2 linked regions of the Dinghuibacter silviterrae genome follow. The protein of the gene in region 2 interacts with the protein of the main gene of each other region in a pairwise test. Links are inferred from orthologs where the notes say so. Each region holds a gene or a part of one and is shown on either strand. Other genes may lie near its edges.

What was found.
Region 1: the proteins of gyrA (region 2) and gyrB interact in binary tests that used the Escherichia coli proteins (3 or more experiments, as listed by UniProt). The link is inferred for Dinghuibacter silviterrae from one-to-one orthologs.

What each region holds. Positions count from the first base shown.
Region 1 is NZ_SODV01000001.1:478,596-488,066, forward strand. What follows is about bases 3,528-6,479. They hold gyrB (DNA topoisomerase (ATP-hydrolyzing) subunit B), read left to right. Parts: upstream 3,528-3,985; coding sequence 3,986-5,974; downstream 5,975-6,479. Other genes in these bases: EDB95_RS02110 (helix-turn-helix domain-containing protein), read right to left, coding at 3,528-3,778; EDB95_RS02120 (lectin-like domain-containing protein), read left to right, coding at 6,054-6,479. Also shown: EDB95_RS02095 (hypothetical protein), read right to left, coding at 1-1,127; EDB95_RS02100 (QcrA and Rieske domain-containing protein), read right to left, coding at 1,124-1,543; EDB95_RS02105 (di-heme oxidoredictase family protein), read right to left, coding at 1,548-2,768; more of EDB95_RS02110, read right to left, coding at 2,846-3,527; more of EDB95_RS02120, read left to right, coding at 6,480-7,901; EDB95_RS02125 (response regulator transcription factor), read left to right, coding at 7,974-8,666; EDB95_RS02130 (sensor histidine kinase), read left to right, coding at 8,663-9,471. UniProt on the Escherichia coli protein: DNA gyrase negatively supercoils closed circular double-stranded DNA in an ATP-dependent manner to maintain chromosomes in an underwound state.
Region 2 is NZ_SODV01000002.1:2,329,285-2,338,930, reverse strand. The notes cover bases 4,501-7,627. They hold gyrA (DNA gyrase subunit A), read left to right. Parts: upstream 4,501-4,837; coding sequence 4,838-7,417; downstream 7,418-7,627. Other genes in these bases: EDB95_RS26535 (tetratricopeptide repeat protein), read left to right, coding at 7,479-7,627; EDB95_RS26545 (DUF6089 family protein), read left to right, coding at 4,501-4,739. Also shown: EDB95_RS26550 (S8 family serine peptidase), read left to right, coding at 1-3,720; more of EDB95_RS26545, read left to right, coding at 3,900-4,500; more of EDB95_RS26535, read left to right, coding at 7,628-8,738; EDB95_RS26530 (alpha-L-rhamnosidase-related protein), read left to right, coding at 8,742-9,646. UniProt on the Escherichia coli protein: A type II topoisomerase that negatively supercoils closed circular double-stranded (ds) DNA in an ATP-dependent manner to maintain chromosomes in an underwound state.

The sequences.
Region 1 (9,471 bases), on a different replicon or contig from region 2:
AGGGCGGGCATGATGCTCCAGAGGTCATTGTACATCCGCGTGCCGGTGGCGGCGAAACGGCCGACGTTCCAGTCGACGTATTCGCCGCGGACGGCCAGGTTGATGGAGGCGTCCTTCCAGTCCAGGATCCTGCCGCGGAAAATGGGCTGGACCACGTCGATAAAACCACCGAACTGTTTGTTGCTGTACTCCGGGGTGTAATCGGGGGGTAGCTGGACAAACACCCAAGCCCATTCGGTGATGATGTTCGTATGAAGACGGGGGAGGGTTGTATTGAAGTCGGCGTCGAAGACATGCACGTGTCTTTTGTCGTCGACCGGCGCCCCTTCGATGCGCCAGGTGTTGTAGACGTCGCTCATAAAGGAAAGGCCCAACTCACCGATCTTGTCGTGTCTGAGCGATATTTTACCGGTGTACATGGGCTCACCGCTGGCGCTGGTGGTGAACCTCGACGCGTTTGACTTGGCGGCCGGAAGGTAGGTTTTGCCTTGCGCGTTGTCGATGATCGAATCGTTGAAGCCACCCGTCAGGTAAAATTCATACCCATACATCCAGTGGTTCTTGTATTGACGGCCATACAGGCCAAAACCGGTATTATTCCAGGTGGCGGGCAACATCTGGGACATGGCGATGGGCCTGTCCGTAAACTCCCATTTGGGTCCGTCGTGGTTCTGGTTAAAAGCGCCGATGGGGTTGACGATCATCCCGCCCCGGAGGTTTAGCAGGGGATGGAATTCGATGTCCAGGGCCGCGTATTCCACTTCGAATTCACCGCCGGAACTCTGGTCCGCGTCCCCCTGGGGATCGTTTTCATATTCGATTTCCGACAGGAATTTGATGTGTTTGGAGATGGTCGAGGCGACAAAAAGGCTAAACCGCCTGAACTGGAACTGGTTGCCGACCGTAATACCAGACGTCGACATATACTGCCAGTTGGATTCGAAATAACCCCCGATGGACACCGGGGATTTACCCAACTGAAGGAACGGACGGTTGTAGATCGCGTCCATGTTCAACAGGTGCCTTACCGTGTCCGAAGGTGCGGGTGTTTTCAAAAGGCTGCTGTCGATTTGTGCATCCGCCTGATGGATAACGGCCAACAGGGCGATCAATACGTATTTTCTCATTGTAACGAAATGTGAAGTTGATTGTGTTGAAGGCTGACCGGGAAGGTCCTCAGGTTGGTGTCCGCGGGACCATTTTGTACGATGCCTTTATTGTTGAATTCACTCCCGTGCGCCGGGCATTGCAGACGGTCGCCAAACACCTGGAGTTCCGCGCCCTGGTGGGTGCAGCGCATCAGCAGCGCCACGTACTGGTCATCGCTGAACCGGTAGACGCAGACAGGATATTTTAACCGTTCGTGGGATACCACCAGGTATTTCTTACCCGGCTGGAAAGAAGATACCGGTATCACCAGGTCCGAACGGTCGATGGTACCGTTGACCTCTTTGCCCGCGGAGCAACCCTCCAAAAAGGCCGCCAGCAAGGCACCGCCCATACAGGCCATGCCACAGGTTTTTAAAAACTCTTTTCTTTCCATGACCTTACAGGGATTTCAGGAACGTCAGGAGGGCATTTTTATCGGAAGCGGACAGGCTGCTAAACCGGCCGGCGCTGACAGCGGCTTCCCCGCCGTGCAACTGGATGGCCGCTTCGATACTATGCGCGCGACCGTCGTGCATCAGGTAGGTATATCCACCCTGGACATTGGGTGCCAGTCCCAAACCCCACAGCGGTGTTGTCCGCCATTCGGAGGTTTTGGCACTGCCCTCGGTATATCCATCGTCGTCCCCCGCACCCATGTCGTGGACAAGCAGGTCGGTGAACGGGTTGAACGTTTGATTGGAAAGACCGTCTATCGGGGAGTAGCCCGTAGTAAGGGTTTGCTTGTGACAGGCGGCACAACCGATCTGGAGGAAAAGCTGGCTGCCCGCCACCACCGTCGGGTCATTGGGGTTCCGCTGGACCGGCGTTTGCAAACACTGGCAATAAAACACTACCGAATTGAGCGTGGCATTGTCTACTTCGGGTGTAGCGTTGGGAGAAGTGGGCGTCGGGTCGAGGTAATTGCTCGGGTTGTTGGGCAGGTACGTCGAGGTGATACCCATGTCATGGTTATATGCCGTCGCCACCTGCTGCAACAAATTGTAAATGGCCCCTTTTCTTCCGAAGCGGCAGATGTATTTGCCGTCCGCCCTCGGGATCGCCCCTGTTAGCGGGGTGGCATACGCCGGAAGGGTACCGTAGTTGGGATGCCCCCGCACACCATCGGGGTTGTTCGCGTTTGCCGCGACCATATCCAGGATCTCTGAATCCGGTACCGCTTCCAGAAACCCGACACCCGCCGTGATGGGTGCTATCAGACGGGTGCTCGTGGCCCCGGCGGGCAATTGTTCAGGGGTATAACCCGGCAGGCAAAAAGTGCCCAGTTGGGGCGCGCCCTCGGCTAAAAATGTATTGCCCGTGGTATCCGATTGTCCAAAGCGGGTGAGGATCGTAAAAGGATGGCCCCGGTTATCGCTGGAGTGACAACTACCGCAACCTGTCGCGACGAAATAAGGACCAAGCCCCGTCGCCGCGGTCCGGTTGGAAAAAAACTGATCGTTCCCCTGGGAGAACAGGATCGTTTGAGCATTCGAAAGGCTGATCGGTCCGCACAAACCCTGGGAGGGATCGATCATGGAGGGCAGTAGTTTGGAACAAGCCGTCACCGCCAGGATCGCGAGGGAGATAGAAGCGGTCGCTATAAAAGTTTTCTTTTTCATTGGGCCGTAAAATTAGCCCCGCTCTTCCCGGAGAGTTGTCGAAATTGGTAAATGCGTTTTCGAGAAGAGGAAAAAAACTAGTGCAACAGCAGGTCGCAGGGCTTCAAACCCGTATGCTTCTTAAAGGCGGTGGAGAAGTGAGAAATGGAGGAATACCCAAGCATCATGGAAACTTCCGTGACACTGAGTCCTTTTTCATAGAGCAGATACCGGGCGTGTTCCATGCGCTGCCCCTGGTAAAAGTCGAAAATCGTGGTCCCGAAAAGTTCCTTAAATCCCTTTTTGAGATAGCATTCGTTCATAGCCACCCTCCGGCTGAGCTCCTTGATCGTGATGGGTTCGCCGATTTGTTCCAGGAGGATTTCCCGGGCCCGTCCGATCTTAACCCTGTCCGCTTCGTTGGCGAGAAACTTGCAAGCAAAAACGCCTTCTTCTTTTTCCTCCAAAAGACATTCCAGGCTGTACAACAACAACGCCTGTACCTGGCTGTTGACAAAGATGTTTTCGAGGGCGCCCTCATATTGGTTGGTCAACAGGCTCTCCAGGACGAGACGGCTCCGGCCGCAAAGGGGAACGATCTTTGTAAAGGAAGAAGGGTACCGGAAAGACAATACATCTTCGGTCCGCGACAACGTCTGCCGGCCCTTTACAAAAGGCGCCAGGTAGGTGGTGGAGAACCGGAAGGTAAGAAGGTCGATCGTGGGGGTTTTCGCCCCGCACTGGGCGGAAGACTTGCGGCAGGTTTGTCCCCCGTTACAGGCGGGATCGCTGCAATAGGTATTCCCCGAGAGACAGAACCGCAGTTCGAGGTAGGATTCATCCGACCGGGCGTGCTGGTAAACCATCATCCCCGTGTCGTCTACGGACCACTGCGGCTGGAGGGCATACCGTTGTATGACATAAGCCACCGCTCCCGGGATGTGCTGCTCCTTCTGATGGAGCAGGTCCAGGGTATCCTGGAGGACCGGTTGTTTCCGGGCGATGGTGAGTATGTCGGGTGGCTGGAGCATATTCCGGCGCAAAAATAGGCCATCCCCGGATAGCACCCTTTCCTAAGGGGAAATACTGACCCCAACGTGACAAAGCGCCCTTTCCTACTCCCTTGAAAATGTGTCTCAAATGTTCATAAAAAGGCCCTTTTTAACACCGCTAAATTGCCTTAAAAGGCCTAATTTTACTACCTTTGCACCACTATTAAAGGAGGATTGAACGTCTGTATGAGTACTGAAAGTCAAGCAGTGGATACGCCCACACAGAATACCAACGGATACGGAGCTGACAGCATTCAGGTTTTAGAGGGATTGGAAGCCGTCCGTAAGAGGCCGGCGATGTACATAGGGGATATAGGGATCAAGGGGTTACACCACCTGGTGTATGAAGTAGTGGACAATTCCATAGACGAGGCCCTGGCCGGATACTGTAAGAATATCGACGTCACCATCCACGAGGACAATTCCATTTCGGTAAAGGACGACGGCCGGGGTATTCCCACGGGCATCATCCCCAAGGAAAAGAGGTCCGCATTGGAGGTGGTGATGACCGTCCTGCATGCCGGCGGCAAATTCGACAAGAATACCTACAAGGTGTCCGGCGGCTTGCACGGGGTGGGTGTTTCCTGCGTCAACGCCCTTAGTAAACACGTCCATGTAACCGTGTACCGCGAAGGAAAAGTCTTTGAACAGGAATACAATATCGGGATCCCGGAATACTCCGTACGCGCGATTGGCGAGACCGACCGCACCGGGACGACCACGCATTTCTGGCCCGACGGGACGATCTTTACATCCCTCATATATAATAAAGACATCCTGGCCGGCCGTCTCCGCGAGCTATCGTTCCTTAACCGGGGCGTCCGCATCACCCTGACCGACCTCCGGGAACGGAATGAAGAAGGTGAACCTGTGTATAACGAAACCTTTTACAGCGAGGGTGGGATCGTCGAATTTGTCGAGATGCTCGACCGGAACGCAAAGAGGAACACACTGATCAACAAGACCTTATATGTGGACGGTTTTGACGATGCCGCTAACGTAGAGGTCGAGGTGGCGATGACGTACAACGACGATTTCAAAGAACATATTTTCTCCTACGTCAATAACATCAATACCATCGAGGGCGGCACCCATATTACCGGTTTCCGCAGGGCCCTGACGAGGGTATTTAAGCAATATGGAGAGAAAGAGGGGCTTTTTGAAAGGGCGAAAGTAGAGGTGGAAGGCGACGACTTCCGGGAAGGCCTGAGCGCCATTATTTCGGTAAAGGTCCCCGAACCCCAGTTCGAAGGCCAGACCAAGACAAAGCTGGGCAACAGCGAAGTCTCCGGTATCGTCGAAACCACCGTGGCCAAGGCCCTGGATACCTACCTGGAGGAAAACCCGAAAGAGGCCCGCAACGTCATCCAGAAAGTCATTCTCGCTGCACAGGCCCGGGTGGCCGCCCGCAAGGCGAGGGAACTCGTCCAACGCAAAAGCGTCCTATCCGGCGGGGGTCTGCCCGGTAAACTGGCCGACTGTTCCGATCGCGATCCGGGTCGTTGCGAGCTATACCTGGTGGAAGGGGATTCCGCAGGTGGTACCGCCAAACAAGGCCGGGACCGGAGCTTCCAGGCCATCCTGCCACTAAGGGGTAAGATCCTCAACGTGGAGAAGGCCATGGAACACAAAATCCTGGAAAACGAAGAGATCAGGAACATGTATACCGCCCTGGGTGTGACCGTCGGTACCCCCGATGACCCCAAGGCCCTTAACCTCGCCAAACTCCGCTATCATAAGCTCATCATCATGACCGATGCCGACGTGGACGGAAGCCACATCGCCACGCTTATCCTCACTTTCCTTTTCCGGTATATGAAGGAACTGGTCGAGCAGGGGTACGTCTACCTCGCCCAACCGCCCCTGTACCTCGTTAAGAAAGGCAAAGAACAGGTGTACGCCTGGACCGAAGAGGACCGCAAGGCCGCTGTGGAACGCATCGCCGGCGGTAAAGAAGACAGCGCCACCATTCAACGCTACAAAGGTTTGGGTGAAATGAACGCGGATCAATTGTGGGAGACCACTATGAACCCTGCAAAACGTATCCTGAAAATGGTGACCCTGGAGAGCGCGGCCATTGCCGACGAGGTATTCAGCATGCTCATGGGTGATGAAGTGGCGCCAAGGCGTGAATTCATAGAAACCCATGCAAAATATGCCCGGATCGACGTCTAGGCTTCTTACCTCCGTAACGATTGTCCTCTGCCATGTCCTAAGCGCAAATGCGCAAACGCCCCAAGCGAATCCTTATGTGATGCACGGTTCAGCCGTGCAGAATACTTGTAATTGCTATACCCTTACCCCCCAGGAAACCTTTCAGGCGGGCCAGGTATGGAATAAGAACGAGATCGACCTGACCCAGTCGTTCGATTATCATTTCAATGTGTTTTTGGGTTGCAATTCGGGTACGAACGGGGCCGATGGTATGGCCTTTGTGCTCCAACCCATCAATACCAGCCAGGGCAGTACCGGGGAAGGCCTGGGTTTTGGCGGCATCGTGCCGTCCCTGGGCGTGACCATCGACACCTACCAGAATCCGGACCAAAACGACCCGCCCTACGACCACATCGCCTTTCAGTCCAACGGGGATGTCAACCATGCCGACGCCAACAACCTTGCCGGACCGGTGCAGGTGCTGCCCAACCAATCCGACATCAAGGACTGCGCCTGGCACGTTCTGGAGGTAAAATGGGACGCACCCACCATGACCCTCGTGGCCTACATGGATGGCAATTTCCGGCTCAGCATGACCAAGGACATCGTGGCCACCATATTTAGCGGCAACCCCACCGTTTTCTGGGGTTTCACCGCGGCCACCGGCGGGTCCGACAACCTCCAGCAGTTTTGTACATCGTTAAACGCCGGCCATTCCGCCCTTCCCGCCAAAACCTGCGAAAAGGACACCATCGTTTTCCGCGACAGCTCCACTTCTTTCGGGTCCATCCTCCAATGGTATTGGAACTTTGGAGATGGGGACACCAGCATGCAGCAAAACCCGCCGCCCCATGTTTACCCCACGCCCGGTGTCTATATCGTGACCCAGAATATCCTCGGCAACAACGGCTGTCTTTCCGATACCAACAAAACGGTACTCACCATAGGTACCTACCCCGTGGCTTCCTTTACCGCGGGTAACGCCTGCACCGGCAGAACCCTTCCCCTGGTCAACACCAGTTATGACACGGTGGGCCTTTTCGCGGACTGGACCTGGACGCTTTCCGACGGGCGGATCTTTACCGATTCGCTGCCCTCTATCGTCTTTGCCCAGCCCGGCGCCTATACGCTATCCCTCCATGTCGTCAGCGCCGAGGGTTGCGCCAGCAACACCTATACCCAACTGCTGTCCGTCAATCCCACCCCCCAGGTGACCTTTGCGCCGGATTCCGTTTGTACCGGGACGCCCCTCGTGCTGACGGGGACCAATACGACGGGTATACCGGTCCAACAGTGGTACTGGTTGCTGGGTCAGCGCCCCGATTCCGGACAAACGGTAACCCAGGTCTATGATCAGGAGGCGGTCTTTAACGCCAGTCTTTGGGCCATGAGCCCTTATGGTTGTCTTTCGGACACAGTGACCCAACAGGTCAGCATACAAGCCTCGCATGCCTTTGCCGGCAACGACACCTCGGATGCCCTTGGTTATCCTATCCAGCTACAGGCGACCGGAGGCACCACCTATACCTGGTCGCCCCCCACGGGTCTTAGCGACCCGTCGATCGCCAACCCCATCGCCGTCCTCACCACGGACACGCGGTACACGGTCACGGCCTATTCAAACGCCGGTTGCGCCTCCCAGGCGTCGGTTTTTATCAAGGTCTACAAGGGCCCGGCGATCTACGTACCGAGTGCTTTTACCCCCAACGGCGACGGCGTCAATGACGTTCTTCGGCTCGTCGCCCCCGGGATCAAAACGCTCGTCTATTTCCGTGTTTTCAACCGCTGGGGTAACGAGGTATACCATAGTACCGATCTGCAGGCCGCCTGGGACGGCACGGCCGGCGGCCGGCCGGTTCCTTCGGGCACATACGTGTGGGAAGTCCTGGGCATTGACCTGACCGGGAAACCCCTGGGGGAGCGGGGTACCGTGCTCCTGGCGCGGTAGCGCAGGCCGCCACCCGCGGCCCGCCAAAATTTAACCTCCCAAAAGCGCGGGCAGCCTTAATTTTGATCCCCGATGAAACTCTTGATCATAGAAGACGAAAAGGCCCTTTCGGAGAGTATCGCCTCCTATCTCAATGATTATCATTATTCCTGCGAGATGGCCTACGACTTTCCCAGTGCCCGGGAAAAAATCCAGCTCCACGACTACAATTGTATCATCCTTGACATCGCCCTTCCCCATGGAAACGGGCTGACCCTTCTGCGGGAACTAAAGGCCGCCGGCAAAACGGATGGGGTACTCATCGTCTCCGCAAGGAATTCCCTGGATGACAAAATCGAGGGCCTCAACAGGGGAGCCGACGACTACCTCACCAAACCCTTCCACCTCTCGGAATTGGGCGCCCGGGTGTCGGCGATTATCCGCCGCAAGACCTTTGGTGGACACAATGTGTTAAAGCTGGACGGACTCACGATCGACCTCGAAGAAAGGACCGTCCGGGGCGACAATGGGCACATCGACCTCACCCGGAAGGAGTACGAACTGTTGCTTTATTTCACCGGCAACAGGAACAAGGTCCTGACCAAGGAAGCCATTGCCGAGCACCTCTGGGGGGACCAGGCCGACATGACCGACAACTACGATTTTCTGTATACCCATATCAAGAACCTGCGCCGGAAACTCCTTCAGGGCGGGTGTCCGGACTATATCAAGGCCGTCTATGGAATGGGGTATAAATTCAATCCCGGCAAATCCGTCGCAGAGTGAAACTGTTTACCCGGTATAACCGTATCAATGCCCTGGTGACCCTCGCCCTCTTCCTGGTGACCTGCGTGGCCATGTATTTCCTGATCTTCCAGGTGCTGGTCGTGCAACTGGACCACAACTTCATCCGGATCCGCAACCGGATGCAGACGTACGTCAACCAGCACCAGGAACTGCCCAGCCAGCAGGTACTGGACGACCTGAGCGTATACTATACCCCGACGGGCGACAGCATACCCGGGCCGGAGCGTTTTGAGGCCACCCATTTCTTCGATTCTACCTTGGGTAAAGACCACCGGTTCAGAAAGTACTTTTTCCCCATCCGGGTCCGGCAAAGCTGGTACCAGGTCACCCTCATAAAACCCCTGGAAGGCCCGCACCACGTAGCGTATGCCCTCATGGGGATCGCCGTTCCCGTGATACTGGTCATCATTCTCACCTTTTCCGTCATCAACCGCATGGTCCTGCGCCGGTTGTGGGCCCCGTTTTATAAAAGCCTGGAAATCCTGGGCAGATTCCAGTTGGGAGAGCGTAACCCGCCCGTTTTCCCCGAAACGCCCATCGAAGAGTTTTCGACGATGAACAAAAAGCTGAGGGAAGCCACGGGTAAGGCTGCCGATGACTACAAGGCCCTCAAGGAATTCACCGAAAACGCTTCCCACGAAATCCAAACCCCGCTGGCCATCATCCGCTCCAAACTGGACCTCGTCATCCAGGACGAAGCCCTGTCCGACCGGCAGGGAGAAAGCCTGAGAAGCGCGTATGGAGCGGTCAAAAAGATTTCCAGGCTCAACAAGTCCCTCCTGTT
Region 2 (9,646 bases):
CTGGCCAGGCAGGAGGAGGATCGCTCCTACAACCTGGCCATCCGGCTGGCGGCCCAAAAGCGCTGGCCGCTGATCATCCACGGCCGCCAGGGGAAGTATGCGGTTCTTTCGGGTGTGGACGAAGCGGGCGGACCGATCTATAAGGTGGTCGACAACCTCTCCAGCGCACAAACCGTCAGCACCACGGCGCTTTGGCCGGGAGGGAGCACAGGGCTTTCCCTGAGCGGGAATGCCACCAACCTGAAGGGAAGGCTGGCCATCTGGGACGGGGGTGCCGTCAGGGGTACGCACGTGGAGCTGGCCGGCAGGGTCATCCAAAAGGACGGCGCGACGACCCTGGACGACCATGCCACGCATACGTCGGGCACGATGATTGCCACCGGGGTAAATCCGCAGGCAAAAGGCATGTCTTTCCAGGCGCCGGAACTGGACGCCTACGACTTTAACAACGACGTATCCGAAATGGCTACCGCGGCACCCAACCTGTACCTGTCGAACCACTCGTACGGGACGATTGCGGGCTGGTACCTGAACACGGACAACAACCACTGGGAGTGGTACGGCAATTCCGGGGATACAGTCGACTATAAATTCGGCTATTACGATTTTTATACGATGATGCGCGACTCGATCGCGTATAATGCGCCGGACTACCTGATGGTCCAGGCGGCGAGCAACAACCGGGGAGAAACCGGTCCCGCGGTGGACTCAAACTATTACCCTGTAAATTCGAACGGGGTGGAAGAGTCGCCGGTTGCCCGCCCGGCCAACCTGAGCAGCAATGCCTATTTCCATACCATTCCCACCTACGGGAATGCCAAGGACGTATTGACGGTGGGCGCGGTTGAGCCGATCCCCGGCGGGTATAACTCCGCCTCGGACGTGGTGATGACCTACTTCAGCAGTTGGGGGCCGACCACCGACGGCCGGATCAAACCGGACATCGTAGCGGACGGAGATGGCGTTTTGTCGTCGATATCGACCTCGGACTATGCGTATGATACGTACGCGGGCACGTCGATGGCTACGCCGAATGTCACGGGGTCGTTGCTGCTGTTGCAACAGTATTATACCCAGAATCACCACGATACCGCGATGCGGTCGGCCACGCTCAAGGCGCTGGCCATCCATACCGCGGACCAGGCGGGTACGAGCCCGGGCCCCAACTACATCTACGGCTGGGGGTTGCTGGATACGAAAACCGCGGTGGGCGTGATCAAGTCTTCCCTGACCGACGGCAGCCAGCAGATCCTGGAAAGCAGCCTGGTCAACGGGACCACCGATACGCTCCGCATACCGGTAGTGGCGTCGGGCAAGGGCACGCTCAAGGCGACGATCGTCTGGACGGATCCTCCCGGCACGGTCAATTCCACGAACCTTTTCAGCACCACCCCGATCCTCGTCAACGACCTGGACCTCCGGATCATCAAGGGGTCTACGACATACCTGCCCTGGGTGCTGACGCCTTCGTCTCCCGCCACCGCGGCGACCAAAGGGGACAACAAGCTTGATAACGTAGAAAAAGTAGAGCTTGACTCGGTCGTACCGGGCGCCACCTACACCATCCAGGTGACGCACAAGGGCACGCTGGCCCGCGGGCAGCAGGCCTTTAGCCTCGTCTACAGCGGAGTGGGCGGCTCAGCGTATTGCACCTCGGCGCCCACCAGCAGCACGGGGACCCGGATCGACAGCGTATCCCTGGGCGGCGTGCACAACAAGAATGCCGCCGGTTGTACAACCTATAGCGACTTTACCAGCCTTCAGGCCAATGTGTCGGGTGCGCAAACGGTGCCATTCTACGTCGGGTTGTCGTCCTGCGACGCGTCGGCAAACAGCCGTGTGGTCAAGATCTACATCGACTATAACAACGACAATACCTTTACGGATGGGGGCGACCTTGTGGCGACCAGCCCCGTCCTGGCGGGTGGAACGACGTCCTGGACCGGTTCGTTTACGACCCCTGCAACCCTGACCGCCGGGGGGACGACGCGGATGCGCATCGTGACCGAAGAGGTCACCGATACCTCCCTGGTCAAGCCCTGCGGTTCGTACAGCAACGGGGAAACCCAGGACTACAGCGTTCTTTTTGTAAAACCCGCCAAGGACCTGTCGATCTACAACATGGTGGATCCCCTGAACCCGGCCTGTGCCGATTCGACCCAGATCGTCACCCTGACGATCCATAACAATGGGACGGCCACGCAGGCCGGCTTCCCCGTGACGGCGACGGTCATGAACGGCAACACGGTGGTCGCGACCCTGACGGGGACTTACCCGGATACCATCGGCGCGGGCGCCAACATCGCCTATGCCCTCCCGGGGAACTTCAACTCGATCCCCGGCACGACCTATTCGATTAAGGCGTCCGTCAACCTGACCGGGGACCAGAATACAGCCAACGACACGGCCACCTTTAGCTTTACGGTATCCCCCGCGGCGACCAACCCGTCCACCGGCACCGCCACCATCTGCGGCACCGGCGCTTCCACGGCCAACCTAAAGGTCAACGGGGCCGATTCATCGAACAGCTATTTCTGGTATACCACGGCCACGGGCGGTTCGCCTATTGCGTCGGGGTATAATACCACGACCACGACCATCCCGTCCAACAATACCTTCTATTTCTCATCCGGTGGCAGCGGCTCCTTTGGTCCGGCCACCAAAACGACCCTGGATACGGCCGGAGGGTATAATGCTTTCTACGGGAACTGGGTCAGCTATCACGCCGCGGTCCCCGTTACCCTGGAATCCGCGCGCTTCTATACGAAGTACCATGGGACCATCGCCTTTGTGGTGGCGGACGTCGACCAGTCCACGATCACGTCGTCGGGTGCTTTTTCCTACCTCCCGTACACCACGACCACGGTCCATGTGTACGCCACGGCGCCCCATACCGAGAAACCCCATTCCGACGGTTCCACCCAGACGGACGACCCGTCCGATACCGGGGCCGTCTTTTACCTGAATATCCCGCTCCCGGCCGGGGACCACGACATCATCATCGAAAGCCTGGATTCGGCAACGATCTTCCGGAATACCGGCGTGCCGTCCACCAACACCTATCCCTTCGGGTCCACCAATCTTTTTGCGTGGACCGGGAACAGCGCAGGGGTAACCGCGGGCAGCCTGGGGACCTTGTATAAGTCTTATTTCTATTTCTTCTATGACGCCAAGATCAAGACGACGGATTGTTCCGCCACGGGTGCGCGGACGCAGGTGACCGCGGTCACGGCGCCCAACCCGGTGATCACCGAGAACGGCGATTCCCTGATCAGCAGCGCGGCCAGCGGTAACCAATGGTTCCTCGGCGGGGTGATCCTTTCGGGGGCCACCAATCCCATCTATATAGCCTCGAAGTCCGGCGTATACGATGACGAAGTGACCGACTCCGCCACGGGTTGTGTCCTGACCTCGAACAGCATCAACTACGTGCTAACGGCCGTGGATACCGTCTCGGCGCCCCAGGGTTTGAAGATTTACCCGGACCCGACGCCGACAGGGCTGGTCAACGTGACCTTTACCGTCACGAACTCGGCGGACCTGACCTTCGAGGTCTACAATGTCCTGGGTGAGCTGGTGTCCAAACAGGTCTACCCGTCCTATATCGGCGCTTATTCCGGCCAGATCAACCTGAAGGGCTATGCGGACGGGGTGTATATTTTGAAGATAACGCACGGGGATAACGTCACGATAAGAAAGATACTTCTGCAACAACAATAGTAGTCGACTTTTGTAAGTGGACATATTTTGCGGCGGTGGGCTATGTGGTCAATTTAGCCCACCGCCGCAAAATGTCTAATGATCTTGGGGGCGCCTGTGGCGCCCTTTTTATTTTTAAGGCAATATGTAGTAAATATTGGCGTTATAATTGCTTATATTGCATGACAAATTTATACCCTGTGCGATACATTCTACTCGTTTTAGCCATTATCCTATTGTATGCTCCTCTGCGAGCGCAGAATTTCTTTCTGAACATCGACGCCGGCGCCGCCAACTACGACGGCGAATTACAGCAACACCGGTACACCTTTCAAGAGGCCCATCCGGGTGGTGGCCTTGGCCTGGGGTATGAGTTCAGTCCCCATTTCACTCTGAGCACGGGGTTTTTGCTCACCGAGATTTCCGGGGCGGACAAGTACAGCTCCAACCCCGGAGCGGTAGCGCGTAACCTGAGTTTCTACAGCAATATCTTCGAATGGAACGTGCGGGCCGAATACCAGTTGTTCGACCTGTCGGACCGGTCTATTTCGCCTTATGGCTTCGTGGGCCTGGCCGTGTTTCATTTCAACCCTTATGCATATGATCCCACCGGGCAAAAGGTGTTCCTGCAACCCCTGAGCACCGAGGGAGAAGGCCTCGCAGGCGGTCCTCCGAAGTATTCCCTGACCCAGTTTGCCATTCCATTTGGGGCAGGCCTCCGCCTGGCCCTTTCGGACAATGTCCGGGTCGGTTTGGAGGTGGGTGTCCGCAAGACCTTTACGGGTTACCTGGATGACGTCCACGGCGCCTATTACGACGAATTCTCCCTTTTAAACGCGAAGGGCGCGGAAGCCGTGGAAATGGCCTTCCGGGGGAATCAGCTTCCCGGTCACACGGGAGCCACCTATCCGGCAGCAGGCAACGCACGTGGTGCCGGGGGAGATGACTGGTACTATTTCACGGGGCTGAGGATCAGCTTCCGGCTGAGCGGTGCGGAATACACACACAACCATATGGGGTGCCCGACGAGGATCCTGTAAATTGTGCCTAAATAGTTAGAAAATATAGGCCCCCGGTGACCCCGGGGGCTCTCTTTTTGCATTCATTTCGATACCTTTGCACACTTTCAATTCAGACTATGGATCAAGTGGATCAAACTTTGGACGGCTCCCAGGAGCAGGGGGGTAGGATCATTCAGGTTAATATCGAGGAACAGATGAAGACGGCCTACATCGACTATTCGATGTCGGTCATCGTGAGCCGCGCGCTTCCGGACGTACGGGACGGCTTCAAGCCGGTACACCGCCGCATCCTCTTTGCCATGAATGAGCTGGGGATGACCTATAACAAGCCCTACAAGAAAAGCGCCCGCGTCGTCGGGGAAGTATTGGGTAAATACCACCCGCACGGGGACTCTTCCGTGTATGACGCGATGGTCCGCATGGCCCAGGAATGGAGCATGCGGTATATGCTGGTCGAAGGCCAGGGGAACATGGGGAACCAGGACGGGGACGGTCCGGCCGCCATGCGGTATACCGAAGTCCGTCTCCAGCGACTGACCGAATACGTCCTCCAGGATATCGAAAAGGATACCGTGGACTTCCAGCTGAACTTCGACGACTCCCTGGAAGAACCGACCGTAATGCCTACCCGTATCCCCCAGCTCCTCGTCAACGGGTCGAGCGGGATCGCCGTGGGTATGGCGACCAATATGCTTCCCCACAACCTGGGCGAGGTCATCGACGGTTGTATCGCCTATATCGAAGACCGCGAGATCACGGTGGAGGACCTTATCAAATACGTCAAGGCGCCGGATTTCCCCACGGGCGGGATCATCTTTGGCGTCGAAGGCGTCAAACAAGGCTTCCGCACGGGCCGCGGCCGCGTCGTCGTCCGGGGGAAGCTCCACGTGGACACCAAACCCAGCGGGCGGGAACAGATCATCATTACCGAGGTGCCTTACCAGGTGAGCCGGGATACCCTGACCGACCGGATCGGCCAGTTGGTCAACGACCGGACGATCGAAGGCATCGCCCACGTCAACAACGAATCCAACCAGAAAGAAGGTACGCGTATCGTCCTGGACCTCAAAAGGGACGGCGTTGCCAACGTAATCATCAACCAGTTATATAAGCATACCGAGCTCCAGACCAGCTACGGGATCAACAACGTGGCCCTGTCGAAGGGTCGCCCCCGTATCCTGAACCTGAGGGACCTGATCTCCGAATTCGTCGAGTTCCGGCATGAGGTCGTGGTCCGCAGAACCAAGTTCGAGCTCCGGGAAGCGGAAAAACGCGCCCATATCCTGGAAGGATACCTGATCGCCCTGGACCACCTGGACGAGGTGATCCAACTGATCCGGAACTCATCCACCCCCGAGAACGCCAAGGAAGGTCTCATGACCCAGTTCGGCATGTCCGAGATCCAGGCCAAGGCCGTACTCGAACTCCGTCTGCAACGCCTGACGGGTATGGAAAGGGATAAGATCCGCGAGGAACACGGCGAACTCATGAAACTCATCGCGCATCTCAAGGAAATCCTCGGAGACGAGGGCATGCGTTTCCAGATCATCAAGGACGAATTGCTCGACGTGAAGACCCGCTTTGCCGACGAGCGCAAAAGCGAGATCCAGTACCTGGCCAACGAAATGCGCATCGAAGACCTGATCGAGTTGGAAGACGTGGTCATCACCATTTCCCACCTGGGTTATATCAAACGCACGCCTGCCGACGAATACCGCCAGCAAAAACGCGGCGGAAGGGGCGTCATCGGTGGCAAGACCCGCGAGGAAGACTGGATCGAACACCTCTTTGTCGCCTCTTCCCACCATACCCTGATGTTCTTTACGGAAAAGGGCCGTTGCTACTGGCTGAAGGTCTATGAAATCCCCGAGGGGGACAAACAAAGCAAGGGCCGCGCCATCCAAAACCTCATCCAGATCCCGCCGGACGACAACATCCGCGCGATCATCGACGTCAAGAACTTCGACGATGTAGATAACCAGTATATCCTGCTGTGTACCAAAAAAGGCATCATCAAACGGACCGAGCTTAAGGAATTCTCCCGCCCGCGTCAAAGCGGTGTCAACGCCATCACCGTGGTGGAAGGGGACCAACTGTTGGAAGCCCGTTTGACGAACGGACAGACCCAGGTCATCATGGGCGTGCGCAGCGGCCGGGCCATCCGTTTCCCCGAAGACAAGGTCCGGGCCACCGGCCGGGGCGCTATCGGCGTCACGGGTATCGAGGTGGACGAGGCCGGGGACGAAGTCGTTGGCATGATTTGTGTCGATGGTACCGATACCACAAGGAATGTCTTGGTCGTCTCCCAAAAAGGCTTTGGCAAACGAACGCCTGTAGACGAATACCGGATCACCAACCGGGGTGGGAAAGGGGTGAAAACCATCAATGTCACCGACAAAACCGGTTCCCTCATAGGCATTTTGGACGTCGTCGAGAACCAGGACCTGATGATCACCTGCCGGTCCGGGATCACGATTCGTATGTCCGTGGCGGACATTCGCGAGGCGGGGAGGAATACCCAGGGGGTGAAGCTGATTAGGTTGGAGGAGAGTGATGAGATTGCGGCGATTACGACGCTGGATGAAATGGAGGAAGAGACGCCTTCGGAGGGCGCCTCTGAAGCGCCGGACGCGCCGGCAGAGGGCGCCGAACCAGCCGCCGACGCCGCCGCAGGGGAAAATCCGGAGAATGAATAGAGGTTGCCGCTGCAACACAATAATTTAGGTATATTTAAGGCGAAAAATCAAATAACGCAACATGACAAAATTTTTCCTAGCCGGTCTTTCTGCGCTGACGCTGCTGGGCGCTTCCGCCCAGGACCTCAAGCAGGCCAAAAAGCAGATCGACAAGAAAGACTGGGCAAGTGCAAGAACGACGATTGACCAGGTGGTGACCAACGATAAATGGTCCAAGGACCAGGATGCGTGGTATACCAAAGGAAAGGTGTACAGCCAGTTCGCCACCGACAGCGCCCTGAAAGGACAGGTGCCCGGCGCGAACATGATCGCCCTGGATGCCTTCAGAAAGGCTTATGACATCGACAGCACCAAGACCTCTATCGAGGCCGTCCTGGACAATAAATACGCTTACATCGCCAACCTGTACAACACCTCTTTCAACGAGGCCTACAGGATCTTCCAGAAGAACGACTTTGCCGGCTCGCTGCCCGGTTTTGACAACACCAACCAGATCGGCCGCTTTATCTACGACAAGCACATCGGTCTGACCGGTCTTGACACGGTCGTCACCTACTACCTCGGCTTCGACTATATGAAGCTCGAAAAGAACGACAGCGCCACCTACTATTTCAAATTGCTGGCGGACGCCAAAGTATCCGGCCAGGGCTTTGACCTGCCCTACCGCTGGCTGGTGTATGTCTATTCCGACAAAAAGGATTGGGACAACGCCCAGAAATACGCCGCCGCCGGTAAAACCCTTTATCCCAAGGACACCTACTTCGACGACGTCGCCCTGCAGATGCTGAAAGAGCAAGGCAAAACCGACGAGCTCATCAAGAAATACGAAGAGGTCATCGCCAACGATCCGAACAGCTACGAGCACCAGTATAACTATGGCAACACGCTCTTCGGTCTCGTGTATGGCGTCGATAAAAAGCCCGCCGGCTATACCGAGCTGATCCAAAAGCTGGAAGGCGCCTTTACCAAGTGTACCGAGATCGACCCCAACCGCCCCGAAGCCTTCCTGGCGCTGGGTAAATCCCACTTCAACCAGGCCGTGTCCATCAACGACAGCCTGAAGACCATCAAAGGAAAGACGCCCGCCGACGACGCCAACAAAAAGGCGCTCCAGGGCCAGGCCGAAGAGCAAATCAAGGCAGCCATCACGCCCCTGGAGAAAGTTTTCAGCTTCTATGACACCCAGTCTACGCTCAAGGTAGCCGAAAAGTCGAACTATAAATCGTCCATCAGCCTTCTCGGGGATTGCTACCGCTACCTCGAAAACAAGGACAAGGCCAAGTTCTACGACGACAAGTATACCGCAGCAGACAGCAAATAGACTATGAGACCCTGGATATTCCTGGTCTTATTCTTCTGGGGGGATGTTTCCGCGCAACGCGCAGGAGACATCCCCTCCGATTTTAAGGCCGCCTGGATCGGTTGCCCGGGAGTGCCCGCCAAGGCCTACGGGGTGTATCACTTCCGAAAGACCTTTACGCTTTCGGCCGCGCCTGGCCGTTTTCTCATCCACGTCTCGGCGGATAACCGTTACCGTTTGTGGGTCAACGGTCACTTCGTTTGCGCCGGGCCCGCAAGGAGCGACCTGGCGCATTGGTATTTCGAAACGGTGGACATAGGGCCTTTGCTGCAACCCGGGGACAACGTTATCGCAGCCCTGGTCTGGAACATGGGGGAATATGCGCCGGTGGCCCAGGTCAGCAACCAGACGGGTTTTTTGTTGCAGGGAGCGTTAGTGAATACCAACAGTTCCTGGCGCGTTTTTCATGATACGGCGTATGCGCCGTTGCCTGTCGATTTGCACTCCTATTACGTGGTGGGGCCCGGGGATCACGTTCGCGGCGACGCCTATCCGTGGGGGTGGGAGCAGCCGGGGTTTTCTGACTCCGGGTGGTCTCACGCTTCGTATGTCGATCACGCCTTTCTTTTTGGCAGCGGTACCGACAACCGGTGGACGCTGGAGCCACGCAATATCCCGCTGTTTCCGGAGACGCTCCAGCGGATACCGTCAGTGCGGCGGGGTGGCCTCTCGGGATTTTTGCAAGGCACTCCTACGACCATTCCTCCGTCGAGCCACGTCAGTCTCCTCCTCGATCAGACTTATAACACCGTTGCCTATCCTTCGCTTTTGGTCAGCGGTGGCCGGGGCGCGACCATCCGGATGAGCTATGCCGAAGCGCTTTTTGACTCGGCCGGCCGTAAAGGCAACCGAAATGACATCGAAGGAAA